Ancylobacter polymorphus: one gene and its partner. The protein of the gene in region 1 binds, or shares a complex with, the protein of each later gene. Links are inferred from orthologs where the notes say so. Each region holds a gene or a part of one and is shown on either strand. Other genes may lie near its edges. The genes, in order: K9D25_RS03215 and K9D25_RS15310.

What was found.
Region 2: the proteins of K9D25_RS03215 (region 1) and K9D25_RS15310 are in contact, whole or in part, in a cryo-EM structure (PDB 8GIZ), measured with the Escherichia coli proteins. The link is inferred for Ancylobacter polymorphus from one-to-one orthologs.

Annotation. Positions count from the first base shown.
Region 1 is NZ_CP083239.1:664,915-679,357, forward strand. The notes cover bases 3,729-6,697. They hold K9D25_RS03215 (DNA polymerase III subunit gamma/tau), read left to right. Parts: upstream 3,729-4,209; coding sequence 4,210-6,186; downstream 6,187-6,697. Other genes in these bases: K9D25_RS03220 (YbaB/EbfC family nucleoid-associated protein), read left to right, coding at 6,203-6,523. Also shown: K9D25_RS03190 (APC family permease), read right to left, coding at 1-621; K9D25_RS03195 (SAM-dependent methyltransferase), read right to left, coding at 715-1,575; K9D25_RS03200 (hypothetical protein), read right to left, coding at 1,949-2,740; K9D25_RS03205 (hypothetical protein), read right to left, coding at 2,741-3,661; K9D25_RS03225 (TetR/AcrR family transcriptional regulator), read right to left, coding at 6,740-7,375; K9D25_RS03230 (acyl-[ACP]--phospholipid O-acyltransferase), read right to left, coding at 7,372-10,779; K9D25_RS03235 (MFS transporter), read right to left, coding at 10,906-12,057; cbb3-type cytochrome oxidase assembly protein CcoS, read right to left, coding at 12,054-12,254; K9D25_RS03245 (heavy metal translocating P-type ATPase), read right to left, coding at 12,251-14,443. UniProt on the Escherichia coli protein: Part of the beta sliding clamp loading complex, which hydrolyzes ATP to load the beta clamp onto primed DNA to form the DNA replication pre-initiation complex.
Region 2 is NZ_CP083239.1:3,249,257-3,263,705, reverse strand. What follows is about bases 11,475-14,449. They hold K9D25_RS15310 (DNA polymerase III subunit delta'), read left to right. Parts: upstream 11,475-12,430; coding sequence 12,431-13,468; downstream 13,469-14,449. Other genes in these bases: metG (methionine--tRNA ligase), read left to right, coding at 13,500-14,449; tmk (dTMP kinase), read left to right, coding at 11,793-12,434; K9D25_RS15320 (D-alanyl-D-alanine carboxypeptidase family protein), read left to right, coding at 11,475-11,568. Outside these bases: K9D25_RS15370 (DUF58 domain-containing protein), read right to left, coding at 1-463; K9D25_RS15365 (AAA family ATPase), read right to left, coding at 460-1,491; K9D25_RS15360 (methanol dehydrogenase [cytochrome c] subunit), read right to left, coding at 1,697-1,975; moxG (cytochrome c(L), periplasmic), read right to left, coding at 2,052-2,645; methanol oxidation system protein MoxJ, read right to left, coding at 2,719-3,600; K9D25_RS15345 (methanol/ethanol family PQQ-dependent dehydrogenase), read right to left, coding at 3,817-5,721; K9D25_RS15340 (hypothetical protein), read left to right, coding at 6,170-6,712; K9D25_RS15335 (ATP-binding protein), read left to right, coding at 6,709-8,148; K9D25_RS15330 (response regulator transcription factor), read left to right, coding at 8,145-8,807; K9D25_RS15325 (septal ring lytic transglycosylase RlpA family protein), read left to right, coding at 9,096-10,229; more of K9D25_RS15320, read left to right, coding at 10,336-11,474. UniProt on the Escherichia coli protein: Part of the beta sliding clamp loading complex, which hydrolyzes ATP to load the beta clamp onto primed DNA to form the DNA replication pre-initiation complex.

The DNA of each region.
Region 1 (14,443 bases):
GCTCGCCGAACTCGCTTCCGGCGCCGGTGGCAGGGAGGGAGCGCTGCCGAGCGCGAGGCCGAAGCCGGCGATGGCCAGCACGGCGAGGATGGTGAGGATTGTGAAGCCGAGCTGCAGTCGCCGGCTCTGGCGCGAGCTGGTCAGGTTGATGGCGGTAAACACCAGGATCGCCCCGGCGGCATAGAGTGCCGGCCCCCAGGGTCCCAATGGCAGGATTCCCTGCGCATAGTCGCCGAACACGAAGGCCACCGCCGCGATGGCGCCGGTCTGGATCACGGTCAGCCGGGCCCAGGCGAAAAGCAGCGCCACATGCCGCCCGAGCGCGCGGCGCAGATAGTGATATTCGCCGCCGGCATGGGGATGGGCCGAGCCGAGTTCGGCATAGACGAAGGCGCCGATGAGGGTGACGAGGCCGCCGATCACCCAGAAGCCGACAAAGGCCCATTCGCTCGACACGTTGAGCGCGACGATCTGCGGGGTGCGGAAAATGCCGATGCCCACCACGATGCCGATCAGCATGGCGATGCCGTCGAGCGCGGAAAGCGCCGGTTTCGGCGTTCCCTGCATCCGGGCAGGATCGACGGCCACAGCGGAATCGCGCGCGATCGCGAGGGGCTTCACGGGGCTCTCCATGTCGGGAAGGGGCGGGCGCGCACGGGCGCGGCACCCCGGCCGGCGGGCAGGCCGGGGCGGCACGGGCGGGGCGCGGAGGCGTTAGCTGCGAACGGCGGTCCAGTTCTTCACCGGCCCGTCCGAGGCGGTGCCGGACAGGCTGTTGCCGACCACCGCGCCGACATAGTCGACACCATCGACGGTGAAGCGCAGCTCCTTGCCGACGACGCGGCCCTGCTCGATCGGCTTGCCGCCGAGGTCGCCGGTGACCTTCTGATAGCTCTGGGTGAGCCGCAGCGGCTGTTCGCCGAGCTGCCACTCGCCTTCCACCTTGGCCGGCACGATCCACATCAGCGCCGTGCACCAGCGGGCGCAATTGTCGTCGAGACGATCGACCCGGTCGGCCTCCCAGTCGCCCATGTCGAAACTGTTGGAAACGACGCGGGTGCCGGGTTCGAGTTCGAGAATCTGCGGCCGCAGCCGCTCGTTCAGCTCCGGCAGCAGGAACAGGGTCAGCACCTGCGCCTTGGTGAAATCGGTCTCGAAGATATCGGCCTGCTCGAAGCTGGCGCGGTCGGCGACCCCGGCCGCCTCGGCGCGGCGCTTGGCCAGCGCGACCAGCTCGGGATTGTATTCGATGCCATGGGCGCGCAGCCCGCGCTGGGCGGCGGCGATCACCGTGCGCCCGTCGCCGGAGCCGAGGTCGATCAGGTGGTCCTGCGGCGTCACCTCGGCCATGTCGAGCATGCGCTCCACCAGCGTGTCGGGGGTCGGCACCCACACCACATCCTTGCCGGGCTGGCCGGATTGCGGCGCATAGCCTTCCTCGGCCGAGGTCGTGACCTCGGGCGGGGAGTTCACCGGCGGCGCCGTCTGCGCCGCGGCCGGGCCGGCCAGCGTCAGCGCGCCCGCGGCGAGCAGGGCGGCGAGGCCGGCGGCCGAGGCGCCTCTGCGCCGCGCCACCTGTTCTTTGCGCTGCGCCCCACCGATAAGCGATGCAACGGCAGCCTGAATCGACTGATGACAAAAGGAAAAATTTTCGTCGAACGCTCGTAGCAACTTACCTCTCCTTCGGTTGATACTTGCTCTATCGACTCTTGTTTAAACCTTCCTCTTGGTAACATCCGATCTTCAACGCCACCACTCAATTAACCTTGACGCCGCAACGGTCACAACGGTTTGAGCGAGGGGTTTCCGCAGCGCAGCAACGCCCTAGGCGCAGCGGGTGCGTAGACGTAGGCCCGATGGGGCGTGCCGCCTGTGCAGACCCATGACCGCCGGACAACGTGCAAGACGCCCGACGGCGATCCGCAGGATGTGCGCCAAGTGCGCGGGATCAGGGACAATCGGCGCGCGCGGTGAATCCGCCCGCCGCGCGATCCGCTTCAGCCAGGCGCTGGGCGTAGGGCTTGCAGTTTGCGGCAGCTTCCCGGCGCAAGAGCGAGGACCGATCCTCAAGAAAACGGTCAATCAGCCCCAGCCGGTCCGTCACAGGCTCCGACGTCCACCAGATTGGATGCGTCAGCAACTGCATCGCCGCCCGGGCGCGAAAAGCCTCGCTATCAAGCGGATGCCCAAACCTGAAAGATCCTTGGCTATCACTGTAATACGCCACATCCGAGAAGAACTTTGGCTGATACGTATGCTGGCGACCCGCCAGACAATTCGACATCCCCAAAAGCGACTTGGCCGGCCGATGAAAACTAATTGACGTGACGGGCCGCGAGATGATGCTTTCAAGAATAACGCACTCCCGACGCGCGGCGGCCTCGAGAACATCGGACCGATCCTCGTAACGGGAAGCATCAAAATGAAGCCCTATCTCGTGCCCGAGATCGCGGATTTTTTCGACTATCTGAAGATCCGACGGGGAACATAAATTGTAAAATTCAGTCCTCAGCAGGATAAAATATTGAGCCGAAACCCCTAAATCCGCCTCCATAAGAGCTATATCGAGAGCCGACTTGAAAGAAAAATCAATGTCATGACGGATGATGGCATGAGACTGAAGCGGATCGAAATCGCTGTAATTGACGATTCGATATCCAGACTTCAGAAATTCCTGCAGCAAGAATAAATAATCAGCCCACGTAAAGCCGCGCGGCGAAGCGGAATCAGATATGGGCACTTACGGCCCCTCCAGTCTCTTGATGACACGTGCCGGAACTCCCGCTACAACGGTACTCGGCTCCACCGACTTTGTCACGGCCGCTCCGAGCCCGACAACAGCGCCCGCACCAATTTGCAGTTTTTGCAGGATGGCCGCATTTGGTGCGATCCAAGCGCGATCGCCGATCGTGACACTTCCGCTGATCTCGCTGCACGCGATGATCTGACAATTTCGTCCAATGCGAACGTTGTGGGCGACATGGACCAAATTGTCGATCATTGTGTAATCGCCGATAATCGTCGGCTCGATCGTGCCCGATGCCACAGCCGTGAAATTGCCGATCTGGACAAAGTCCCCGACGACAACGCCGCCGAGATGAGGAATCCTGAGCAGGTTCCCATTCGAATCCGTCTCGACGCCGAAGCCATCCTCACCCAGCACGGCGTGAGAAAAGATGACGCAATTCTTTCCTATTGTAACATTTCTCGATAAAACAACGTGCCGATGAACAACGCTTCCAGCACCGACAACACAATCCGGTCCAATAATGCTATATTCACCTATGGAAGCGGTCTCGTCGATGTGGGCGGAGGGATGAATTATAGAGGTTGGATGAATACCAGAAAAAGAAGGACCAACAAGAAATTCGGCGACAACCTGGGCAAAGGCGAGTCGAGGGTTTTCGAGCAGAATTATCAACCCTTCCGGATCCGGCACCACCGAAGAACCCAACGGAGCGAGCAAAACCGAATTGCGGGGAATGAGCCGCTGCGTCGCCTCGCTCGGATCTGTCTTTGAAAAAGCAATTCCGCCTTCAACCAGCCCACTCGACGTACAGACACGGCGTATTGAAAATTCTCCCGGCTCGCCAATCAGTTCAGCCCCTAGCTTTTGCACACAGAATTCAGCAATTGCTTTCGACGATACGATTTTGGTCATATGTGGCCTCTCCGGCTGCGCATCGAGTTCGCGCGCACTGCAACAAAGACTTCTATTCCATCACCAAAACTCGCGCCAAGGCGCGCATATAACGCGCTTTCATACCATCGTCCTTCCGCGAGATAAACGATGTCGCGGACAGTCGCCGAGGCGCGACGCGAGCGGCGTTTTCTCGCTTCGTCCCTGGAAGCGAGACGACGATGTCCCTGATCCGCCGGGTGGCGGCATGTCCCCACACGACCTATGAGCGCCCGCCCCAGCCAGCCCCCTTGCATCCCCCGTGCATCTGGACGATATAGGCGGCGGGAGGTTGGCGGTGGACGAGCCACTCGCCAACCGGGTCAGGTCCGGAAGGAAGCAGCCCCAACGAGCCCGGATCGGGTCTCTGTCCAGCCTCCCACCCTTGGCCACGCTGTGCGCCGACCGCTCCGCGCGGACCCTGCCCCGAAGGCACCACCGGCGCTGCCCTCGCTCTCGTCCCCGGAAATTTCCCCCGCGCGTCACTGCGCCGTTGTGCCCGGCACCGCCCGCGATGCTATGAAGGGGCCATGAGCGCCGACACTCCCGACATGCCCGACCTGACGCACCCCGGCGATGATGGGCCGGGCTTCGATCTCGGCCCGCTGCCGAGCGTGCCGGCCATGGTGCCGGCCGTGGTCCCGGCGGCGGCCGCCGCCCCGTATCGCGTCCTGGCGCGCAAATACCGGCCGCAGACCTTCGCCGATCTGATCGGCCAGGAGGCGATGGTGCGCACGCTGGGCAACGCCTTCGCCTCCGGGCGCATCGCGCAGGCCTATATCCTCACCGGCGTGCGCGGCGTCGGCAAGACCACCACCGCCCGCATCCTCGCCCGCGCGCTCAATTACGAGCCGGCCGACGGCCCCGCCGGCGGCGGCGCGCCGACGCTCGATATGCCCGTGCTCGGCCGCCACTGCCGGGACATCATCGAGAGCCGGCATGTCGACGTGCAGGAAATGGACGCCGCGTCCAATACCGGCATCGGCGACATCCGCGAGATCATCGAGGCGGCGCGCTACAAGCCGGTGCTGGCGCGCTACAAGGTGTTCATCATCGACGAAGTGCACATGCTCTCCACGGCGGCCTTCAACGGCCTGCTGAAGACGCTGGAAGAGCCGCCCGAGCATGTGAAGTTCATCTTCGCCACCACGGAAATCCGCAAGGTGCCGGTCACGGTGCTCTCGCGCACCCAGCGCTTCGATCTGCGCCGGGTCGAGGCCGGCACGCTGGCGCGCCATCTCCAGGGCATCTGCACGGCGGAAGGGGTCGGCATCGACGCCGAGGCGCTGAGCCTCATCGCCCGCGCCGCGGAAGGCTCGGTGCGCGACGCGCTCTCGCTGCTCGATCAGGCCATCGCCCATTCCGGCGGCCAGGCGACCGGCGGCATGGTGCATGGCGAGCAGGTGCGCGCGCTGCTCGGCCTCGCCGATCGCGGGCGGGTCATCGACCTGTTCGAGGCCCTGATGCAGGGCGACATCGCGAAAGCGCTGACCGAACTGCGCGAGCAATATGATTCCGGCGCCGACCCGGCGGTGGTGATCGCCGATCTCGCTGAATTCACCCATCTCGTCACCCGCATGAAAATCCTGCCCGAGACGGCGGACGACGCGGCGCTGGTGGAAGCCGAGCGCCTGCGCGGGCGGGAGTTCGCCCGTGGCCTGTCCATGCGGGTGCTCTCGCGCGCCTGGCAGATGCTCACCAAGGGCCTCAGCGAGGTGCAGCAGGCGGCGAAACCCATGCAGGCGGCGGAAATGGTGCTGGTGCGCCTCGCCTATGCGAGCGACCTGCCGACCCCGGACGAGGCGCTGCGGCGCCTGCGCGACGGCGCGCCGGAGGCGCCGGCCGGCCGGCCTTCCGGTGGCGGCGCGCCGATGGGCGGCGGGTCCGGGGGTGGCGGTTCGGCGATGGCGGCGACAGCGCCGCGCAGTTTCCCCGCGCCCTCGAAAGCCCCTTCCGCCGCGCCGACTGCCGCCAGCCACCTGTCCGTCGCCTCGCGCGCCACGCCGCGCCCGGCCGCAGCGGCGCCCGCGCCCACGCCCGGACTCGCCGTGGCGAGCTTCGAGGACCTCGTCGCCCTCGCCGCCGCCCGGCGCGACCTCAAGCTGAAATTCGCGCTGGAAAACAGCGTGCGCCTCGTCGCCTTCGAGGACGGGCAGATGGAAGTGGCGCTCGCCCCTGGCGGCGCGCCGAACCTCATTCAGGAACTGCAGTCCAAGCTGTCGGAATGGACCGGCCGGCGCTGGCTGGTCGCGCTTTCGCGCGAAGAGGGCGAGCCGACGCTGGCCGAGAAGGCCGCCGCCCAGCGCGACGCGATGATGACCGGCGTGCGCGCCGACCCGCTGGTCGCGGCGGCGCTGGCGCGTTTTCCCGGCGCCACCATCGTCGATGTGCGCTCCCTCGCCCCGGAGGAACCCGCCGGCTTCACCGGCGATGCCGACATGACCGACGCCGATCTGATGGCCGCCCGCGACGACGGGCCGGGCGCGGATGACGAGATCGAATTCTGATTAGAGGAGTTTCCCGATGAAAGACCTTCTCGGCATCATGTCGAAGGTGAAGGAGATGCAGTCCAAGATGGAGCAGCTCCAGGCGGAGCTTGAAGCCATCGAGGTCGACGGCGCCGCCGGCGGCGGCATGGTCACGGTGCGGGTCTCGGCCAAGGGCGCGCTCAAGGCGATCCATATCGACCCGAGCCTGCTGAACCCGGACGAGGCCGAGATTCTGGAAGACCTGATCGTCGCCGCCCATGCCGATGCCCGCGCCAAGGGCGAGCGCATCGTGCAGGAAAAGACCCAGGCGATCACCGCCGGCCTGCCGATCCCGCCCGGCATGAAGCTGTTCTGAGGACGGCGCCGGCGACCTCTCCCCCATGGGGTGAGGTGAAGAACGGCAGGGCCCGTTTCGACGCAGGGCGCCGCCGCTCCCTCTCCCCATCGGGGAGAGGGTTGGGGTGAGGGGCCTTTTCTGTTGCGCCGAACACGCCCCGCCCCTCACCCGCCGCTGCGCGGCGACCTCTCCCCCCATGGGGAGAGGTGAAGAACGGCCCGACCTCGCCCCGCCCTATCCCGCCTTCGCCCGTTCCACCACGCCCAGCACCGCCGCCGCGATCGCCTCCGCCTGCGCCGCCAGCGGACCTTCGATCCGGCCATAGAGCGCGAACACCGCCGGCTGCACCACGCAGCCGAGCGCCATGGCGCTGGCCAGTGTGACGCGCGCGGGCGGCACGCCGGCGCCGCGCAGCATCTGCGCCACCGCTTCCACCACATTCGCGTCCGGCGCGTCCGGCACGGTGCCGAGATGCTCGTGCTGGTGGATGAGCAGATAGGCGAACAGCGCCGGCTCGGCATCGAACAGGCCGCAGGCCAGCCGCACCACCGCCCGCAGCTTGGGCTCCAATTCCGGCTCGGCGGCGTCGAGCTGGCAAATCTGCGCCGCCAGCCCGGCATAGCGGGTGAGAAAAAGCTCGCGCGCCAATTGCTCCTTGGAGGGGAAATGCCGGTAGAGCGCCCCCTCGCTCACCCCGACGCCGAGCGCGATGTCGCGTACCGAGGTGCCGGCGACGCCCTTCTGCGCGAAGAGTTCCAGCGCCACCGCCTCGATGCGCGCGCGCGTATCCGCCCCCCGCGCCCGCGGATCAGGCCCGCGCGCCCGCGCCGCCCCGCCCTCGCGCCCGCGCCGGGCGGGCGCCGCCCTCATGCCCCGTCTCCGGCTGGCGCGCGGGCGGCGAGCATTTCCAACGCGATGCCGCGCGCCTTGGTGAAGTCCACCTTGCCCGAACCGAGCAGCGGCAGCGCGTCCATGCGCAGGATATCCGCCGGGATCATCAGCTCGGTCACCGCCCGCTCCCGGCCATAGGCCTGAAGCGCGGCGCGGGTGAGGTCCGGCGCCGTAGTCATCAGGATGATGCGCTCGCCGCGCCGCGCATCCGGCACCGCCACGGCGACATGCTCGGCATCGGGCCGCAGCGTCGCCACCATGGCGTCGATGGCGGCGAGCGAGATCATCTCGCCGGCGATCTTGGCGAAGCGCTTCACCCGGCCGCGAATGGCGACAAAGCCCTCCTCGTCGAAGCTGACGATGTCGCCCGTGTCGTACCAGCCATGCTCCGGCGGCTCGATCACGCCGGGCTTCTCCGCGCGGAGATAGCCGAGCATCACATTCGGCCCGCGCACCTGAAGCCGCCCGCCTTCCTCGATTCCGGCCATGGTCTCCAGCCGGTGATGGATGCCCGGCAGCATGCGGCCGACCGTGCCGACGCGGTTGAACATCGGCGTGTTCACCGCCAGCACCGGCGCGCATTCGGTGACGCCGTAGCCTTCCAGAATGCGGTGGCCGAACTTCTCCATCCACACCCGACGCGTTTCCGCCTTCACCGGCTCGGCCCCCGCCACCACGAAGCGCAGCGAGCGGAAATCATAGGGGTTGGCGGTGCGGGCATAGCCCATGAGGAAGGTATCGGTGCCGACAATGGCGGTGGCGTTGGTGGCGTAGACCAGTTCCGGGATGATCCGGTAGTGCAGCGGCGAGGGGTAGAGATACGTCTTCAGCCCCGACACCATCGGCAGCACCAGCCCGCCGGTGAGCCCGAAGGAATGGAACACGGGCAGCACGTTGAACATGATGTCGGCGGGCGAGAAGTCGATCCGCGCCGCCACCTGCGCCACATTGGTGAGAATGTTGCGGTGGGAGAGCACCACGCCCTTCGGCGTGCCTTCCGAGCCCGAGGTGAACAGCACGAAGGCCGGGTCATCCGGGTGGGCGGGCTTCGGCGCCGGCAACGGCAGCATCGCCCTTATCTTGTCCGGCGTGGTGACGGAGGCGCGGATGTCCTCGCTCATCAGCACCCGCACATGCTTTTCCAGTTCCGCGACTTCCGCCTCCAGCCGCGCCTTCTCGATGAACGCGCGCGAGGCGACCACGAGCTTCACCTCGGCCGCCTTGCAGGCGATGACGAGATTGGTGGCGCCGGCGGTGTAGTTGAGCATGACCGGCACGCGGCCATGGCGGGAGAGGCCCATCAGCACCACGGCGATGCCGGCGGCGTTGGGCAGCAGCACGCCGACCTTCTCGCCCGGCGCGGTCTCCTTCGCCAGCTTGTCACCGAGGATCTTCGCCCCGAGCAGCAGCTTGCGATAGGACAGGATGGTGCCGAGCGGGTCTTCCAGCACGATGCGCTTCATGCCGAGCCGCACCGCCGCGTCTTCCACCGCCTGATAGACGGTGACATTGGTGTGGCTGGTCTCGAAGACGAGATCGCTCATCACGTCATAGAGCGCCGCGCCCGCCGCGCGCCGGCGCTTGCGGCCGAACAGCTCCTTGTCGACCTTCAGCTTGCGCGGCGGCAGGATGGTGACGCGCACCTTGGGGAACAGGCGCTTGCGGGTCTGGTGGCCGTCGAGGCGGGAGAAATAGGTCTGCTCCAGCCCTTCGATGCGCACCGGCACCACGGGGGCGTCGGCCTTGTCGGCGATCAGCGCCGAGCCGTCATAGATCTTCATGATCGAGCCGGTGACGGTGATGCGCCCCTCGGGGAAGATCACCAATTGCTCGCCCTGCTGCACCTGGCGGATCAGGTCGCGGGTCGCCATCGGCTTGGTCGGGTCGAGCGGGAAGGCGCGCACCAGCTTGAGGAAGGGCTTTACCCACCACGCCTCGGCGATGGCGCGGTCGACGGCGAAGACCGGGTCATTGTCGAGCAGCGCCATGATCAGCGGCGCGTCGAGAAAGCTGACATGGTTGATGGCGATCACCGAGCCGGGACCGGCGGCTTTGAGATGCTCCGCCCCCGTCACCTCGACGCGGAACAGCACGCGGAACACCAGCTTGATGAGGTCGCGCAGCACCTGCCCCTGGAAGGCGCGGCCGGCGAGAATGGCGACGACGAGGCTCGCCGCGCCGATCAGCCCGAGCAGCGCCGGCGCGGTGAAGCCGGCGAATTGCAGCCCGGCGACGATGACCGCGCCGGCCACCATGAAGGCGGCGTTCAGCACATTGTTGCCGGCGATCACCCGGGCGCGCCGGTCCTCGCCCGCCGCCGCCTGCACGAAGGCGAAGGTCGGCACCACGAAGGCGCCGCCGGCGGCGGCCAGGCCGATCAGCCCGATGGCGGCATGCACGCCGGCGCCGGAGGTGAGGAAATCATACCAGCCGATCGGCTGGGCCGCCGGGGCGAGCGTGCCCATCATGAAGGCGAGATCGAGCGCGAACACGCCCATCAGCAGCCCCGCCGCCGGCACCAGCGCCAGCAGGATGCGCCCTTCCGACAGTTTCGCCGCCAGCGTCGAGCCGATGGCGACGCCGATGGTGAACAGGACGAGGAACAGGGTGACGACGCTTTCCAGCCCGCCAATATTGTCCTTCACCAGGGTGGGCAGCAGCGAGAGCACCACGCCGCCGACCAGCCAGAACCAGGAGACGATCAGCGCCCCGCGCCAGATCGGCTTCTCCGCGCGGATGTCGGCCAGCAGCGTCATCGTGCTGCGCCAGATGTTGCGGTCGATCACGAGGTCCGGCGCGCCGGCCAGCGTCGGGGGGATAGCGCGGGCGGACAGCCAGGCGATGACGGCGAGCACGAAGGTGAAGCCGGCCACCGCCCATTCGCCGGTATGGGTGAAGGCCAGCGCCCCGCCCACCGTGCCGCCGAGAATGGCGGCGAAGGTCGCCATCTCGATCAGCGCATTGCCGGAAACGAGTTCGTCCTTGGCGAGGTGGTCGGGCAGGATGCCGTATTTCACCGGCCCGAACAGCGCGCTCAGCGTGCCCATGAGGAACAGGCCGATGAACAGCAGCGGGATCGACTGGATGACGAAGCCGGCGCTGGCGATGAGCACGATCCAGATTTCGGCGAACTTCACCCGCCGGGCGATCAGCGCCTTGTCGTAGCGGTCGGCGAGCTGGCCGCCGAGCGAGGAGAACAGGAAAAAGGGCAGGATGAACACGCCGCCCGCCAGCGTCACCAGCGCGCCGCCATTCACATGGGCGATGCCGTAGAGGATCAGCAGCGCCATGGCGTTCTTCACGAAATTGTCGTTGAACGCCGCGAAAAACTGGCACCAGAACAGCGGCGCGAAGCGCCGTGCCGTCATCAGCCGCGTGAACATGCCTGATCCCTCACCGCAATGTCAGTGAACGATCACTTACATAAAGCGTCGCGGGCGTCAATATCGCGACCAAGGCCGTCATGCCGGATCGGCCGGCGCCGTCCGGGATGAGGGGGGATGTGAGGGCTAAATCAGCACGCCGAGCAGCGCGGCGGCGAGCAGCAGGCCGTCATGGGCGGCGAGCTGCAGCCGGTTGGGCGTGCCCGCGCCATGCAGCATCAGCGTGGTGGCAAGGCTCGCCAGCGCCCAGCCGGCGCCCACGGTGAGAAAAGCGAGGCTGATCGTCACCGCGTCGCTCGCCTGCGTCACCGCCACAGCCGCGCCGAGACACAGCGCGAGGGCGAGCAGTGCCAGCGGCGTCGCGCCGATCCGGCGCACCAGCACCCCGCCGGCCAGCGCCGGCGCGTACATCGCCACCACATGCCAGGCGACGATTCCCGAGATCAGCGGCACGCCGACGCCGCAGCCGGCCAGCGACAGCGGCGCGCCGGCCATGGCCGAGGTCATCGCCCCCCAGGCCAGCGCGCCGATCAGCGTCGGCAGGATCAGCGCCCGCCAGGCCAGCGGCGCGGGGCGTTCCAGCGGGGCGGTCATCGCCTCCACGGTGAGATCGGCATGGGAGAAGCGCGCCTCGGGCAGCAGCACGGCGAAGGCCAGCGCACCGAGCTGCGCCAGCGCGGCGAGCAGCAGCGTGCCGGCGAAGGTGTAGGGCGCGAGGGCCGCTTCCGCCGCCCCTGCCAGCAGCGGCCCGGCAAGGCCGGCCAGCGCCCCGGCGCCGATGAGGCGCGCCACCATCCCCGCCTGCGCCCCGGAGGCGGCGCCGAACGCCGCCGCGTGGCGGTAGAACATGCCGAAGCCCTGCGCTGCGCCGAGCCAGGCGGCACCCAGCACCAGCATCGGGAAGGCACCGAGCGCCATCGCATAGGCCGCCATCAGCCCGCCGGCGACGCCGAGGCTGGCGCCGAGCGCGAAGGCGGCGCGCCGGCCGAAATTGTCGAGCAAAAAGCTGGCGGGAAGGCTCGCCAGCGCCGCGCCGAGCAGCAGGGCGCCGAGCGGCAGGGTGGCGAGTTCGGGGCGCGGGGCCAGCATCGCCCCGGCGAGCGGCAGCGCGCCCAGCGTCAGCGCCTGCGCCAGCACCACGAGGGCGAAGCCGCCGGCCAGTCGGCCGATGCCGAGCGAGCGGCGCAGCGCGCGTGGCGCGTCTTCCGGGCAGGCGCAGCCGAGCCGGCCGGCACGGGCGGCTTCCGCCTCGGCGTCGAAATACTCGCTCGCGCTCATGCCCGCGGCTCGCCGGTCAGGGCGTTGCGGTCCGGGCGCTCATGCGCCGTCTCGTGTAGATCGTCATCGGACAGCACGCGCACCGCCGCGCCCTCGATATCGTCATACTGGCCGCTGCGCAGCGACCAGAGGAAGGCCACCAGCCCGAGCAGGCCGAGGCTCAGCGCCGCCGGCACCAGATAGAGCAGCACGCTCATGCCGCCTCCTTTTCCCCGGCGGCAAAGCCGCCCTGCCGCGCACGGAGCGCGTTCAGCGTGACGATGACCGACGAGCCCGACATGGCCAGCGCCGCCACCAAGGGCGTCACATAGCCGGCGACCGCCAGCGGCACGGCGATGAGATTGTAGATGACGGCAATCATCAGGTTCTGCCGCATCAGGTGCCGCGCCCGCCGCGCCACTTTCAGCGCGAGGACGACAGGCGCCAGCTTCTCGCCGAGAAACACCGCGTCGGCCTGCGCCCGCGTCACGTCGGCGGCGCTGATCGGCGAGAGCGAGACATGGGCGCTGGCGAGCGAGGGCGCGTCATTGATGCCGTCGCCCACCATAAGCACGCCCTTCCCCGTGGCGTCGAGGCTCTCCAGCACGGCGATCTTGTCGCCCGGCCGCATCTGCGCCCACCAGTCGGTGACGCCGAGTTCGCCCGCCACCGCCGCCACCGCCGCGCGCCGGTCGCCCGAAAGCAGCACCACCTTCAGCCCGGCGGCGCGCAGCTCGTCGATCACCGCCCTGGCGTCGCGGCGCAGCGCCTGGCGAATGTCGAGCACGGCGCAGGCTTCCCCCAGCCGCACCGCGACCAGCGAGGCCTCGGGGCTCAGGGCGGCACGTTCGGCCGCGAGCTTTTCGCAGCCGCAAAAGGCCGGGCTGCCGAGCCGCGCCATAACCCCGTCAATCTCCGCCTCCACCCCCGCGCCGGGCACCTCGCGCACCGTGTCGAGCGGCCGTGCGTCGGGGTGCGCGGCGGCGATCGCCCGCGCCAGCGGGTGGGTGCTGGCCAGCGCCAGCCGGGCGGCGGCGGCGAGCAGCGGTGCCGGCACATCGCCCGCGTCGGAAAGGCTCGGCTCCGGCAGGGTCAGCGTGCCGGTCTTGTCGAAGGCGACGGTGTCGATTTCGGCGAGGCGCTCGAAGGTGTCGCCGGAATGCAGCAGCACGCCGGCGCGCATCAGCGTGCCCGCCGCCACCACCTGCACCGCCGGCACGGCCAGCGCCAGCGCGCAGGGGCAGGTGATGATGAGAACCGCTACCGCGATCAGCACCGCCTGGTGCAGCGAGGCACCGGCGATCAGCCAGCCGACCAGCGCCAGCAGCGCCGTGGTGTGCACCATCGGCGCGTAGAGCCGGGCGGCGCGGTCGGCGAGGCGGATATAGCGCCCGCGCGCAGTCGAGGCCTTGTCGAGCAGCCGCTCGATCTCGTCGAGAAACGTGTCTTCCCCGGCCGCGACGGTCTTCAGCCGCAGCACGCCGTCATGGATGAGGCTGCCGGCATGCACGGTGGCGCCGACGCTTAGGCTGCGCGGCAGCGTCTCGCCGGTGACGAGGCTCTCATCCACCGCCGCCGTGCCGGACAGCACGATGCCGTCCACCGGCGCGCGCTCGCCCGCCCGCAACATCACCTCGTCGCCCGGCTTAACCGCGGCGGCGGGCACGGTGACGAGCCGCCCGTCCGGCTCGATGCGGTTGGCGCTCACCGCCTTCAGCGCCGCGAGATTGCCCGCCTCCGCCCGCGTGCGCCGGCGCATGGCATGGTCGAGATAGCGCCCCGCCAGCAGGAAGAACAGCAGCATCACCGCCGAGTCGAAATAGGCGTGCTCGGCATGGTGCAGCGTCTCGAACACCGAGACGCTGAGCGCCAGCAGCACGCCGAGCGTAATCGGCACGTCCATGTTGAGCGAACGCGCCTTCAACGCCCGCAGCGCGCTCTGGAAGAAGGGCTGGCCGGCATAGGCGGCGGCGGGCAGCGCGATCAGCGCCGAGAGCCAATGGAAGAAATCGCGCGTCTCGGGGGTGATGTCGGTGACATTGCCCGACCACACCGACACCGAGAGCAGCATGATGTTCATCGCCGCGAAGCCGGCGACGCCGAGGCAGCGCAGCAGGTGCCGCGAGGTGGCGTTGTCGATCTCCTCCAGCCGGTCCGCCTCGAAGGGATAGGCGCGGTAGCCGGCCTTCGCCAGCGCCTCCAGCACCCGTGCCGGGGCGGGCTCGGCCTTCGCCTCCCAGCCGATGGTGAGGCGGTGGGTGGTGTAGTTCAGCCGCGCCCGGGCGATGCCGGGCAGCGCCTCGCAGCCATCCTCGATCTCGTCGATGCAGGCGGCGCAGTCGATGCCCTCCACCGCGAAGGCCATTTCCGCCTGCCCGGCCGGGTCGCGGCGCAGGAACAGCGAATA
Region 2 (14,449 bases), 2.6 Mb from region 1 along the record:
TCAGCCGCTCGCGCACCTCCGCCTCCAGTCCGCGCCGGCGCGACAGCGTCAGGCTGGCGGCCTCGTTCACCGCTTCGTCGCAGCCGAACAGCGCGAAAGTGTCGCCGGAGCGCACGGCGGACAGCGCCAGCAGCGCGCCGAGTTCCGCCACAGGACCGGCCACCGCCGCGCCGAAGCGCATGGAGCCGGAGAGATCGACCAGCATCGCCACCGGCACGGCGCGGCGCGGCGCAAACTGCCGCACATGCAATTCGCCATAGGGATCGCGCAGCGAGACGCGCAGGTCGATGCGGCGGGGATCTGGCTGTCGCAGCAGCGAGACATGGCGGCGGAACTCACCCTCCGCGCCCTCGCCCCGCCCGGGATGGGCGCCGGGAAAGATGCCCTCCGGCCGCCAGCGCAGGCGATAGGGAAGCGGGCGCAGATCGTCGGCGGTCGGCGTGTCGCGCGGCGTCGCCGTCATGGCGCCGGCACCCGTTCGAACACGCCGGCGATGAGCGCGGCGACGATGGGTTCGCGGCGCATCTCGTAGACCGGATCGGTGAAGATGCGGTGCGCCATGACTTCGGGAAACACGGCGCGCAGATCCTCCGGCACCACCATGTCGCGCCCTTCCAGCCACGCCCGCACACGGGCGGCACGGATGAGGTAGCTCATGCCGCGCGGGCTGGCGCCGCCCTGCACCACCCGGTCCATCGACACGCCCTCGATGGTGAGGCCGAGCGCGCCGGGATGGCGCACGCCTTCCCACAGCGCCAGCGTGTAGGCTTCCAGCGCCGGGCTGGTGCGCACGCCGATCTGGATGGCGCGGGCGACGGTGCCGAGCGCCTGCGGGTCGAGCACGCCGCTCTCCACATCCATCAGCAGCGCGTCGACATCGTGGAAGCGCGGATCGAACACCAGCGCGCGCCGGGCTTCCTCCGCTTCCGGCATCGCCACCTGCACCTCCATCAGGAAGCGGTCGCGAGCGGCGGCGGGCAGTTCGAAGGTCTCCTCGCGCTCCACCCGGTTGCGGTCGGCGAAGACCTGCACATGCGGGAAACGGTATTCGCGGTTGAAGGCCGAGACCGAGCGCTCCGCCATCAGCCGCAGCAGCAGCGAATGCACCTGGGGGCGGGCGCGGTTGATCTCGTTGAAGAAGAAGATGGAGAGGTCCTCACCCTGGCGCAGCAGCGGGCCGGGGTCGATGCGCGGCTTGCCGTCCTCGCCGAGATGGGCATGGTAGACGAGATCGCCCGGCATCAGGTCGATCGTGCCCTCGATGCGCTCGAAGGCGCCGCCGATGGCGCGGGCCATGGCCCGCAGCAGCGTGGTCTTGCCGACGCCGACATCGCCTTCCAGCAGCACATGGCCGCGCGCGAAGGTGGCGATGGTCAGCAGGCGGATGACCCGTTCCTGCCCCAGCACCACCTTGCCGATCTCGCGCTCGAAGCGCAGCGCGTGGGCGTGCCAGTCCGCCAGCACGGAATCGGGATCGCGGACGAGATGCATGGGGGGAGCCTCTCAGGCGGCGGGCGCGGGCCGCTTGTGCCGGAAAAGGGCGCGGCCCACGCCGGACGGAGGGGACCCCGCCCGGCGTCGGCCGCGCCAGTTGCCCACAAACCGGGCGGCTTGCCCGGAGGATCGCGGGGCGGACAGGAGAATATCGTCCGCCCGCAAGTGGGTTCTCGAAGAACAGAGCCGTGCGGCCGGGGGGTCAGTTCGGGATCTTGCTCACGTCGTAGACCCACTTGCCGGTCTTCTCGAAGTTGGCGACGCGCTGGGCGTTGCGCGCTTCCATCGCCTTGATCGATTCCGACTGCTTGTTCAGTTCCTTGGGATCGTGCTTGGGATCGTATTTGGAGCCCGCCACCTTGTCGGGATAGCCGGGCTTGGGTTCCCAGCAATTGCCGGGCGCCTTGCAATTGGTGCCGTCATAGGCGCTGGCGCCGCCCACCAGAGCGAGGGACAGCACGCCGGCGCCGGCGAGGGTCATGGCGAAGGTGAGGCTGCGGTCGATGATGCTCATGTCAGTCTCCTGGTCGTTTTCCACCCGTCATCAACCGACCGGTTCAGCCGGCCGGCCCGCCGCACGCCGCGGGCAGCTCTTCGGCTGGCTCAACGTGCTTGGCGTTCGCGTCGAAGGGCTTGAACTTGCTGCGCTGCTCATCGGTGAGCCACACGGCGCCCTTCGGATCGTCCTTGTAGAGATGCCGGACCCAGGCCATGGCGAGCAGCATCTCGTTCATGTTCAGCGCGCCATACATCGGGCCCATCTGGCCGTTGGCGCCGCCGAAGATCGTCTCGAACAAGCCCTGGTCGGTCTCGTTCTTGGGGTAGGTCCAGTAGGAATCGTTGAGGCCGGGGCCGATCTTGCCCTCGCCATAATGGCCGTGGCAGCCCGAGCACATGGACAGGAAGATCTCGTGCGCCTTGGGCAGGCAGACGGGGTCTTCGTTGTAGATGTTCTTGCCCGTCTCCAGGAAGACCTTCACCGCCTTGGTGTCGCGTCCCTCTTCCGGCGCCTCGGACAGGTCGAGCGGCTGCCCGGTGACGGTGTTACTGAGCATGATCGCGGCACGGGCACCGAACCCGACCACACCGGCTCCGAGCGCTCCGGCGAGCAGCAGCGTAGCCGCCTTCTTGGTGAAAATCGTCTTCGTCATCGAATCTTGTTCACATCCAGAGATCAGGGGCGCACCGCGGCCCGGCAGACACGCGGTGCGTCGGAGGCCATGGTCAGGTATTCGGCTCAAGCAGCGGAATGCCTTCCTGGGTGAGGATCTGCTCGATCTGCGGGCGCGCCTTCTCCAGCGCTTCGTTGATCTGCTTGACCAGTTCCGGGTCGTTCTTGCGCACGCCGATGGCCTGGTCGTAATGCATCGGGATCGGCGCATCGTTCGGCCGGTCGATGTCCTTGGTGATCACCGTGATCCGCAGCGGGGTGGACGACGCTTTCACATAGCGCGCCACCTCGGGCGCGAAGGCGATGCCGACATCGGCCTCGCCGCTGGCGACCTCGGAGACGATGCGGTCGCCCGGCACCTGGACCCACTGGTTGCGGCGGGATTTGAAATTGACCAGCGAATACATGTAGGCCGCGTTGTCCTCGAACCGGCCGATGCGCTTGAGCATGGTCTCGGCGGGCGAATAGAAGCGCACCGCGAAACGGGCCTGGTCCTTGATCTGCTGGTCTTCCCAGTCGCTGGCGGTGATGTTGCGGTCGGCCTTGGTCACCAGCACATAGCCGGTGCGGTAATAGGGCTTGGAGGCGAGCACGCGCTCGTCGCCGACATCGACGCCCATCACGACGTCGCAGTTGTTCTTGTCGAGCTGGTCGCGCACGAGATAGATGCCGGGCTGGTCGGTGCGCACGAAGACCGGCTTGCGGCCCATGGCCTGCGCCAGCACGATGGCGATGCGGTCCTCGAAGCCGCTATTGTCGGCGGCGGAGAACGGCGCTTCGGCGTTCGAGGCGCAGATGCGCAGCTCGTTGGGATTGCGGCCGGCGGCCTTGTCGGCCTCGACGGTCGCGGCGCGGGCGAGCCCGGCAAAGGCAAAACCGGACAAGGCGAGACCGGCGGCAAGGGCGAGCCGGCTGACGACCTGTCGTGTGGACATCGGGGAGCCCATGGCGAGTCCTCCTGGACGGGATTTCGGGTGCGGAAGGTGCTGTGAGGCAGGGGCGGGCAGGGGACGCGGCACCGGCAGTGAGCCCTTGTCGGCGCGCGTCCCCTTTCCCTAGGCGACCGGCGGCGAGGCAGCCGCCGGACACCCGGCCTTCGGGGACAGCGCCGCCCGCCGCGCTTTGCGGCCGGCGGCGTGTCAGGCGAAGGATCAGCCGCCGCCCTGGATGACGTTGGTCGAGTATTCGCCAACGTTCGGGTCGCTGTAGGGGCCGTCGCCATTGAGCGAGAACACCATCACGCCGCCACCCATCTGGGTGTAGTGCTGGAGCTGCTTGAAGGCGCCCACCGAGCCGAGGCCGGCGGTCGGGTCGTTGAGGTCGAACACCAGGCCGACGCCCGGCCAGCCACCGACGCCGTAATAGATGGCGACGAACTGCTTGCCATTATGGGTGTAGGTCATGGGGTGGCCGATCACGCCGGAGGGAAGCTTGAACTTCCACAGCAGCTCGCCGGTGTCGCTGTCGCGCGCCTTGATGAAGCCGTCCAGCGTCCCGTAGAACATCACGCCGCCAGCGGTGGCGAGCGTGCCGCCCCAGGCCGCGAAGCGTTCCATCACCTGCCACTTGAACTTGTTGTTGATGGCGTCATAGGCCTTCACCTGACCGAGACCTTCATAGGTCTGGCGGTCACCCTTCGGGCCCGGATACATCCACAGGGTCGCGCCGACGAAGAACTGGCCGGCACGGTAGGGAAGCATGAAGGGCTCCCAGTCCATGCAGATGTGGTTGATGCCCATGAAGAAGGACTTGCGCTCCGGATCGTAGGAGTCATGTCCCTGGTTGTGGTAGCCCATGGCCGAGGGGCAGATGTCGCGGCCCTTGTGGTCCATGCGCGTGCCGAATTCCGGATCGCGCTCGGGCAGGCCGGTCTTCAGGTCGACCTTCTTCACCCAGTTGACCGTGTCGTCGATCTTGTCGGCCGAGACGAGGTCGCCATTGGTGCGGTCGAGCGTGTAGACGATGCCGTTACGGTCGGGATGGGTGAGAAGCTTGCGCATCTTCCCTTCCTTGTCCTGCTGCTCGGAGAGCATCATGACGTTGACGCCGGCATAGTCCCATTCGTCGTGCGGGGTCTTCTGGTAACCGAACTTGGCGTTACCCGTGTCGATGTCGCGACCCCAGATGGTCATCGTCCACTTGTTGTCGCCCGGGCGCATCGTCTCGTTCCACGGCGCCGGGTTGCCCGAGCCGTAGTAGAAGAGGTTGGTACCGGGGTCGAAAGCGTACCAGCCCCAGTTGGTGCCGCCGCCGATCTTCCAGGCCTCGCCTTCCCAGGTCGCCTTGCCGAGGCCCTTCTGGCCGTATTGCGGGTTGGCGCTGTTGAAGTCGTCGGCGAGGCGCACTTCCTCGTCCGGCCCGGTGGCATAGGCGCGCCACTTCTGGGCGCCGGTGGGGATGTCATAGGCGGTGACATAGCCGCGCACGCCGAGTTCGGCGCCCGAGGAGCCGATCAGCACCGAATCCTTGACCACGTAAGGCGCGATGGTGAGCGTCGAGCCGACCTTGATGTCGGAGTTTTCGAGCTTCCAGTACTCCTCGCCGGTCTTGGCGTCGAGCGCGACCACATTGCCGTCGAGCTGGGTCTTGATGATCAGCGGGCCGACCTTGCCGTTGCCCGGCCAATAGGCGAGGCCGCGATTGACCACGTCGCAGCACGCCACCGCGCGGGCGGTCGGGTTCTGCTTCGGCTTGTGCTGCCAGAGGATCTTGCCCGGATCGTCCAGCCCGACCGCGAAGGTCGTGTTGGGGAAGGGCGAGTGGATGTACATCACGCCGTCGACGACGAGGGGGGTGCCCTCATGGCCGGACAGCACGCCGGTGGAGAACGACCAGGCAGGACGCAGCTGCTTGACGTTCGCCTTGGTGATTTCCTTGGCTTCGCTGTAATTGTTGGCGTTGTAGTTCTTGCCGGTCATCGGCCAGTTGTCGGTGCTTTTCGACAGCTCGACGAGCTTGTCGTTGGCCACCGCCGGCGCCGAGGCGCCGAGGCTCATCGCGGCCGCCATGACGGCGGCGACGGAGAGCGCGGACACCGAAGTGTGCAGTCGGCTCATTGGGTCTTCCCTCGCGTTTCCTACTTCCCAAGCCGCCCCGCTGCGCCCCGGCTTTGCCGTCGACGTGCGGGTCTCTTTTATCCCTCGCCGCGCCCGCTCATTCGTGGGCAGTTCCATGAGATTGTCTAAGGGAGCGGCGGAGAATTCTTATGATTTTCTAAGAACATTGACTGTTCTGGGAGTATTGTTCGCTGCGCTCGGATTTATTGTCTTTAGGCAGAATGGAAATTCGGGGCAGGAACTTTTTCCCGTTCGCACAGATAACTCACCCACCACTGCCGGAAGCCTTGCCCAAATCGCACGAAAATGCTTCTCTGACAGCGGGTTGAAGCCTTATGCTGCACCCCGGACGCAGGCTTTGCCGATGACGCTGGCGCCGGCACCGCCGGAGCGGTACTGTTACGGAACGCTGTTTGCGGCCGTTCTCATAAGAAGTTCATAAGTATAGATGAGCAGCTCGCCCTTTTCCCTTCTGCGCCTGTCGCTGAGCGCGGTCCTCGCTCTCGGCCTCGCCGGCTGCCCGGGCGAGAGCGAGCCGGAGACGCGCGAGCCGGAGACGCGTGAGCGGGTGGCCGCGCCGGAGGCCAGCGCCATCGCCCGCAAGACCTGGCTTCAGCCGACCGACGACACCGATCCGGAGGTCTGGCTCGCCAGCCGCGACGCGGGCGCGGATGTGGCGGCGAACGCGCCGGCGGCGAAGGCGTGGCACGATGTGCTCGACGCCGCCGATGACCGCTTCGGCGAGACCGGGCGGATGATCGCCAATCGCGCGGTGCAGCTGGAGACCATGCTGTCGGAGATCGGCATCAAGGAGACGGCGCGCGAAATCATCGCCGATTTCTCGACATTGGCGGGGAAGGGGTCCCGCGCCGGCTTCAGCGATCTGTGCCAGCACTATTACAATCTGCGCAAACAGGGCCTCGACCGCACCGCCGCGCTGGCGGCGCTGGCCGAACAACCCGCGCTGAAATCCGGGAATCCCGCACCGTGACCGCCTCCGGCACCGCCGCACCTCCCCCGCCCTCCTTCGGCCTATGGCAGCGCCGCTCGCTGCGCTGGCAGGTGCTGGCCGCCATCGTCGCCATAAATCTGTGCGCGGCATTGGTCGCGGTGGTGGTCATCATCGCCAATGCGCGCCGCGCCACCGAGGCGGAAATGCTGTCCTCGCTCGCCGTCGCCGAGCGCTTCGTGCAGGAGACGGTGGAGCGCCTCGCCAGCGAACAGGGCGCCACCGGCTCGCTGGCGCAGCTGCCGCTGCACATAAGCGGGCTGCGCCATGTCCGCATCCGCATCGAGGACCGCGCCGGCACGGCGCTGGACATAGCCCCCGCCGAGAGCGAACCGCATGAGGGCGAGGTGCCCGGCTGGTTCACCTGGCTGGTCTCGGCGGAAGGGCAGGAGGTGGTGGTGCCGATCGTCGAGAACGGCGCCACGGTGGGGCAGGTGAGGGTGGCCGGCGAGGCCTCCGACGAGATCGCCGAAGTGTGGGAGGACATGTCCGACCTCGCCCTGCTGGCCGCGGCGGTGAACATCGCCATCCTTGCCGCGCTCTATCTCGTGCTCGGCCGGCTGCTGATGCCGCTGCGCACACTTTCCGCTGGCCTGTCCGAGCTGGAGGCGGGCCGGTTCGAGCACCGGCTCGACCCGCCGCGCGTCCGCGAGCTGGCGGTGATCGCGGAGCGCTTCAACGCCCTGGGCGCGGCACTGAAGGCGGCGCGGGAGGACAATGGCCGGCTCAATGAGCGGCTGGTGAGCGTGCAGGATGACGAGCGGCGGCAGATCGCCTCCGATCTGCATGACGAACTCGGCCCCTGCGTGTTCGGGCTGCGGGCCAATCTCGAATCGATCGACCGCCTCACCGCCCGCACCGAGCCGGCCCTTGGCCAGCGCATGGGCGAGCGCATCGCCACCATGACGGAGATTCTCGACCGCATTCAGGGGCTCAACCGGCGATTGCTGCGCAAGATTCGCCCGATGGCGCTCGGCCATGTGCCGCTGGCGGCGGTGCTGGCGGATCTCGTCGCCGATTTCGAAAGCCACTCGCCCGGCCGGCGCATCACGCTCTCCGCCGAGGGGCTGGCGGAGCGCTACGGCGACAGCGTCGACATCACGCTCTATCGCTGCATCCAGGAGGCGGTGACCAACGCGCTACGCCATGGCGATGCGCGCAACATCGCCATCACCGTGCGAGCCGACCGTCGCGCCGGCCGGATCGACCTCGCCATCGAGGATGACGGCACCGGCATCGCCGCCGGCGCCCCGCACGGCTTCGGGCTGATCGGCATGGAAGAGCGCATCAGCGCGCTGGGCGGCACATGGCGTATCCTGCCCGTCGTGCCGAGCGGGACGCGAATCGACGTGACGATTCCCGCCCAGCCCTATCAATTCGGCCTGTCGGCCGCTCCGGAAAGGCTTGCCGCCCAATGACCTGCGCGCTCGTGATCGACGACCACCCCATCGTGCTGCAGGGCTGCCGCCGTCTGCTGGAAGATGCCGGCGTGGAGCGGGTGCTGGAAGCCAGCACCGTGCTGACCGGCTATCGCCTGTTCCGCCGCGAGCGGCCGGATGTGGTGATCGTCGACCTCGCCTTGCAGGGCAACGGCCTCAGCGGGCTGGTGCTGGTGCGGCGCCTGCGCATGCAGGACCCGCGCACGCCAATCCTCGTCTTTTCCATGCATGGCGATCCCGTCATCGCCAGCCGGGCGCTGGAAGCCGGCGCCAATGGCTATGTGCTCAAAGACACCTCCTCCGGCGCGCTGCTGGAAGCCTTCGAGCGCGTGCGCAAGGGCCAGCCCTATATGAGCCACGACCTCGCCTTGCAGGTCGCCATGCTCGGCTCGCGCAAGACCGCGCCGCTCGCCGACATCACCCCGCGTGAATTGCAGACGCTGTCGCTGCTCGCCGAGGGCAAGGACTACACCCTCATCGCCGACGAACTCGGCATCAGCTACAAGACGGTGGCCAACACCTGCTCGGCGCTGAAGGCGAAGCTCGGGGCGAACAGCCTGCCGGAACTGGTGCGCTGCTCGATCCAGTATCTCTCGACCTCGCCCGTCGGCGCCGGCGGCCGGCCACGCGTGATGTGAGGAAGCGGCGAACCGCGCGACATGACGGTTCCGTAATGTGGCGGGGCCGAACTGTGGCGGGGGTGCCTTGGCACCGGTGGCGGCGGTGCCGGAATGTCGTTGCCGCTTCGTCACTTACACTTCGTTCACCATGCCGAGCGATGCGCCGCATTTTCGCCCCACTCGGACAGCCTCCTGAGAGACACCAAGTCGGATTGCCGGTATCTTGCCGGAGATCTTGAGTGCAGCGCGTCGGCCTTCGCCGGGATTCTTCCGCCGGAGACGGCGCTCACAGACGGTTCGGGGTGAATGGGGACATATCCTGCTCTTGCCGAGGCCTGCCGCCGCCGCGTGGCGGATCAGGCCTTTGTCCGGTTCGGCCGGGTCGCCGCCCTGTGCGGCATCGGCCTGCTGGTGGCCAACTGCACGGGCGGCCCCAGCCTGACGAGCAAGATCGATCCGAAATACGGCGTCTCCGCCAGCCCGCGCGTGGTGCAGCCCGGCCAGCCCGTGCCCAAGGGCGGCGGCACCTATCGCGTCGGCAAGCCCTATGTCGTCGCCGGCAAGACCTATGTTCCCGCCGAGCCGGACAAGTACAAGGCCGAAGGGCTCGCCTCCTGGTATGGCGACGATTTCCATGGCCGCCTGACCGCCAATGGCGAAATCTTCGACATGAACTCCATCGCCGCCGCGCATCCGACGCTGCCGATGCCGTCCTATGTTCGGGTGACCAATCTCGACAATAAGCGCTCCATGGTCGTTCGCGTGAACGATCGCGGGCCGTATCACGACAACCGCGTCATCGACGTGTCGCACCGCGCGGCCGATCTGCTCGGCTTCAAGAACAATGGCACCGCCCGCGTGCGGGTGGAATATGTCGGGCGCGCGCCGCTGGAAGGCTCCGACGACATCCAGCTCGCCTCCACCCTGCGCATGAACGGCAAGCCTGCCGATGCCTCCACCGTCATGGTGGCGTCCGCCGGCCCGCTGCGCGGCCTGACCGCCGCCAATGTGCCGGTGCCGCCGAGCCGTCCGTTCGATCTCGGCGAACCTGTGGAAGAGCAGCAGGTGGCCGAGGTGGCCACCCTCTACCAGCCCGTTCCCGCGCCGGCCGCGCCCGCCCGCGTCGCCGCTGCGCCGCATCCCGCCGCTGTCGCCGCGCCCCGCCCGGCGGTGGTCGCCGCCGCCCTGCCGGCCCCGCGCCCGGCCGCGCCGGCCAAAAACGTTGCGGCGAACAGTGCCCCGGCCAAGACCGCCAAGACGACCAAGCCCGCTGCCGCGCCGGCAGGCGGAGTGCAGGTTGCGAGCCTGCAGCCGGCCCGCACCGCCCCGGCCCCCTCCACCGGCGCGCCCGCCGGCTGGATGGTCGGCCCGCAGCCGGTGATGGGTTATGCCCCGACCGCCAGCGATGGTCCGGTCGATATGGGTCGCGGGCTGTACTGACGCCCTCCGGGTGCCTGCGTTCCGGCAAGGCCGCATCGCTGCCGCATTGCGGTGGCGACCTCCGGCTGTTAACTCTGCCCGGAGCCGGGGAGGACCGACCGTGAAGCTGTTGCGCATCCTGTTCCCGCGCCGCCATTCCGTCCAAGGCGGGCATGTCACCGGCGGAATCGCCGCCGCCCTGCTGGGTGTGCTGCTCCTTGCCGCCGGCTTTTCCCCCGCTTCGGCGCAGACCGCGCCGGACATCCAGGCCCCGCAGGCGATCCTGCTCGACTATGACAGCGGCTCAGTGCTGTTCGAGCGTGCGGCCGACACGTCGAGCGCGCCCGCCAGCATCACCAAGCTGATGACCATGGCCGTGGTGTTCGGCGAGATCACCTCCGGCCGGCTGTCTCCGGATCAGGAATTCAAGGTGAGCGAATATGCCTGGCGGCGGGGAGGGGCCCCGTCGGGCGGCTCCACCATGTTCGCGGCCGTCAACAGCATGATCAAGGTCAGCGACCTGCTGCGCGGGGCGATCATTCCCTCGGGCAATGACGGGGCGATCGTGCTGGCGGAAGGCATTTCCGGCAACGAACTTGCCTTCACGGGGAAGATGAACCAGGAGGCCAAGCGTCTCGGCCTCACCGGATCGGCCTTCGTCAACGCCAGCGGTCTCGCCGATCCCGACCAGAAGACCACGCCGCGCGACATGGCCAAGGTCGCCATCCACATCATCCGCGACTACCCGGACCTCTATAAGATCTACAGCGAGCCGGATTTCCTCTGGAACAAGATCCGCCAGAACAACCGTAACCCGCTGCTCGGCATGAGTCTGGGCGCGGACGGCTTCATGACCGGCTACCAGAAGGATGCCGGCTTCAACCTCGTGGGTTCGGCGATCCAGAACGGGCAGCGGCTCGTCGTCGTCATCATGGGCGCCAAGAGCGAGAAGGAGCGGGCCGAGGATGCGCGCAAGCTGCTGGAATGGGGCTTCCGCTCCTTCGAATCGCGCACCCTGTTCGAGGCCGGGCAGATCGTCGGCGAGGCAACGCTCTATGGCGGCGAGCGCAACGGCGCCCCGCTGACCAGCGACACGCCGATCCGGGTGCTGATTCCACGCAATGGCGACGAGAAGCTGGTGGCGCGCATCCGCTTCGAGGGGCCGATCCCGGCGCCGGTGGAGAAGGGCGAGGTGCTGGCGCGCCTCATGGTCTATCGCGGCGAGCAGCTGTCGCTGGAGGTGCCCCTCGTCGCCGCCGAGACCGTACCGGCAGGCCCGCTGTGGCGCCGGGCGATGGACGGTGCCTATGAACTGATGGTGAGCCTGCTGCGCCAGGGCTACGCCAAGATCACCGGCTGAGCATGCCGACCCGCACGCCCCCGCACGCGCCCGATTCCGCCGAGAGCACGGAGAAGCCGCCGGCCACTCCGCCGGCCAAGCCCCGCCGCACGGCGAAGCCGAAGACGGCGAAGGACACGCCTGCCGCCAAGCCCGCGCCCGCCAAGCCCAAGGGGAAGAAGACGCCGGCCCCGCGCACGGCCTCCGCGCGCGCCAAAGCCACGGCGCCGGCCACGGGGCGCTTCATCACGCTCGAAGGCGGGGAGGGGGCCGGCAAGTCGACTCAGGTCCGCCGGCTGCTGGCGCGGCTGCAGGCGGCCGGCATCGACGCCGTCGGCACGCGCGAGCCCGGCGGCTCCACCGGCGCCGAAATCATGCGCCATCTGATCCTCTCGGGCGCCGCCAAGCCGCTGGGACCGCTGGCCGAGGCGACGCTGTTCGCCGCCGCCCGCGCCGACCATCTCGACGCCACCATCCGCCCGGCGCTGGCGCGCGGCGCATGGGTGGTGTGTGACCGCTTCGCCGATTCGACCCGCGTCTATCAGGGCGCGCTCGGCAATGTCGATCCGCGCCTGATCGCCGCGCTGGAACAGGTGACCGTTGGCGAGACGCGGCCGGACCTGACGCTGATTCTCGACCTGCCGGCGGAGGAGGGCCTGGCCCGCGCCGCCGCCCGTTCAGGCCAGGGCGCCGACCGTTTCGAGAGCGAGGGGCTGGCCTTTCACCGCGCCTTGCGCGCGGCATTTCGCGCGCTGGCGGAGAGCGAGCCCGAGCGCTGCGTGCTGATTGATGCCCGCGGCACGCCCGAAGCGGTGGAAGAGGCGATCTGGCAGGCGGTGTCCACCCGCCTGAAGCTGCCTTCCCCGCGCCGGAGACGCCGGACATGAAGGACGCGCCCCCGCTGGAAGGCGACCGCTTCGGCACCGCGCCGGCGCCGCGCGAGAGCACGCATCTCGTCGGCCATGAGGAGGCGCAGGCGATGGTGCGCACCGCCTGGGATGCCGGGCGGCTGCCGCATGCGCTGCTGATCGGCGGGGCGGAAGGAATCGGCAAGGCGACGCTCGCCTATGCCATCGCCCGCTTCGTGCTGTCCGGCGGCGCCGCGCCGGCGCATTCCCTCGCCGTCGATGCCGGCCATCCCGCCGCGCGGCAGGTGGCGGCGCTGTCGCATCCCGATTTGATGGTGCTGCGGCGCACGCCTAACGACACCGGCAAGCTGCCCTCGATGATTCCGGCCGAGCAGGTGCGCCGGGTGCGCAGCTTCTTCGGCTCCACGGCGGCGCTCGGTGGCTGGCGGGTCTGCATCGTCGACACGCTGGACGAGATGAACGCGCAGGGCGCCAATGCGCTGCTGAAAACGCTGGAGGAGCCGCCGAACCGGGCGCTGTTCCTGCTGGTGAGCCATGCGCTGGGCCGGCTCTTGCCCACCATCCGCTCGCGCTGCCGGATGGTGCCGCTGCGCGCGCTGTCGGAAGGGCAGGTAGTGGAGGTGCTGGAAGGGTTGAGCGCCCACATGCCCGGCCTCGACCGCAGCCGCTTCGCGGAGGCGGCGGAAGCCTCGGGCGGCAGCGTGCGCGAGGCGCTGACGCTGATGGAGGGCGACGGGCTCGCCGTGCGCAACGCTACCCGCGTGCTGCTCGACGCCCTGCCCGATGTCGACCCGAAATCGCTGCACGCGCTGGGCGAGAAGCTCACCGGCGACCGGGGAGGGGCGTTCCAGAGCTTTGTCGGCACGGTGGAGGGCTGGATCAGCGACCATGCCACCGGGCGCCGCCAGACCGCCCGCGTTCGTCTTGCACGCCTCCCGGAGGTGTGGGAGAAGGTTCGCCGCGCTGCGGTCGACGCCGATGTCTACAATCTCGACCGCAAGACCCTCGTCTTCCGGATCTTCGCGTCGCTCAACGAGGCCCTGCGCCCCTGATCGCGCGCTGGTCGCTCCGCAGGATACCGCCGTGAGACCCGCCTTCTACATCACCACCGCGATCGACTACCCCAATGGCGCGCCGCATATCGGCCACGCCTATGAGAAGATCGCGTCCGACGCGCTGGCCCGCTTCAAGAAGCTCGACGGCTTTGACGTCTTCTTCCTGACCGGCACCGACGAGCACGGGCTGAAGATGGCGCAGACGGCGGAAAAGCAGGGTCTGACGCCGCTGGAATGGGCGACGAAGAACGCCACCCGCTTCCAGGAGATGGATGCGCTGCTCGGCGTCGATTATGACCGCTTCATCCGCACCACCGACGCCGACCACATCGCTTCCAGCCAGGCGATCTGGCAGCGGATGGTCGAGAGCGGCGACATCTATCTCGGCGCCTATTCCGGCTGGTACTCGGTGCGCGACGAGGCCTATTACGCCGAGGACGAGACGACGGTGAACCCGGACGGGGTGCGCCTCGGCCCGCAGGGCACGCCGGTGGAATGGACCGAGGAGAAGAGCTATTTCTTCCGCCTCTCCGCCTATCAGCAGAAGCTGCTCGACTATTACGACGCCCACCCGGACTTCATCCGCCCCGAGGTGCGCCGCAACGAGGTGACCAGCTTCGTGCGCAGCGGGCTGCAGGACCTCTCCATCAGCCGCACCACCTTCTCCTGGGGCATCCCGGTGCCGGGCGACGAGGCGCATGTGATGTATGTGTGGGTGGACGCGCTCACCAACTACATCACCGGCGTCGGCTATCCCGACACGGAAAGCGCCAGCTTCAAGCGCTACTGGCCGGCGAACCTGCACATCATCGGCAAGGACATTATCCGCTTCCACGCGGTGTACTGGCCGGCCTTCCTGATGTCGGCAGGGATCGCGCCGCCGAAAACCGTGTTCGCGCATGGCTTCATCCATAATCGCGGGGAGAAGATGTCGAAGTCGGTCGGCAATGTGATCGACCCGTTCGACCTCGCCCGCGC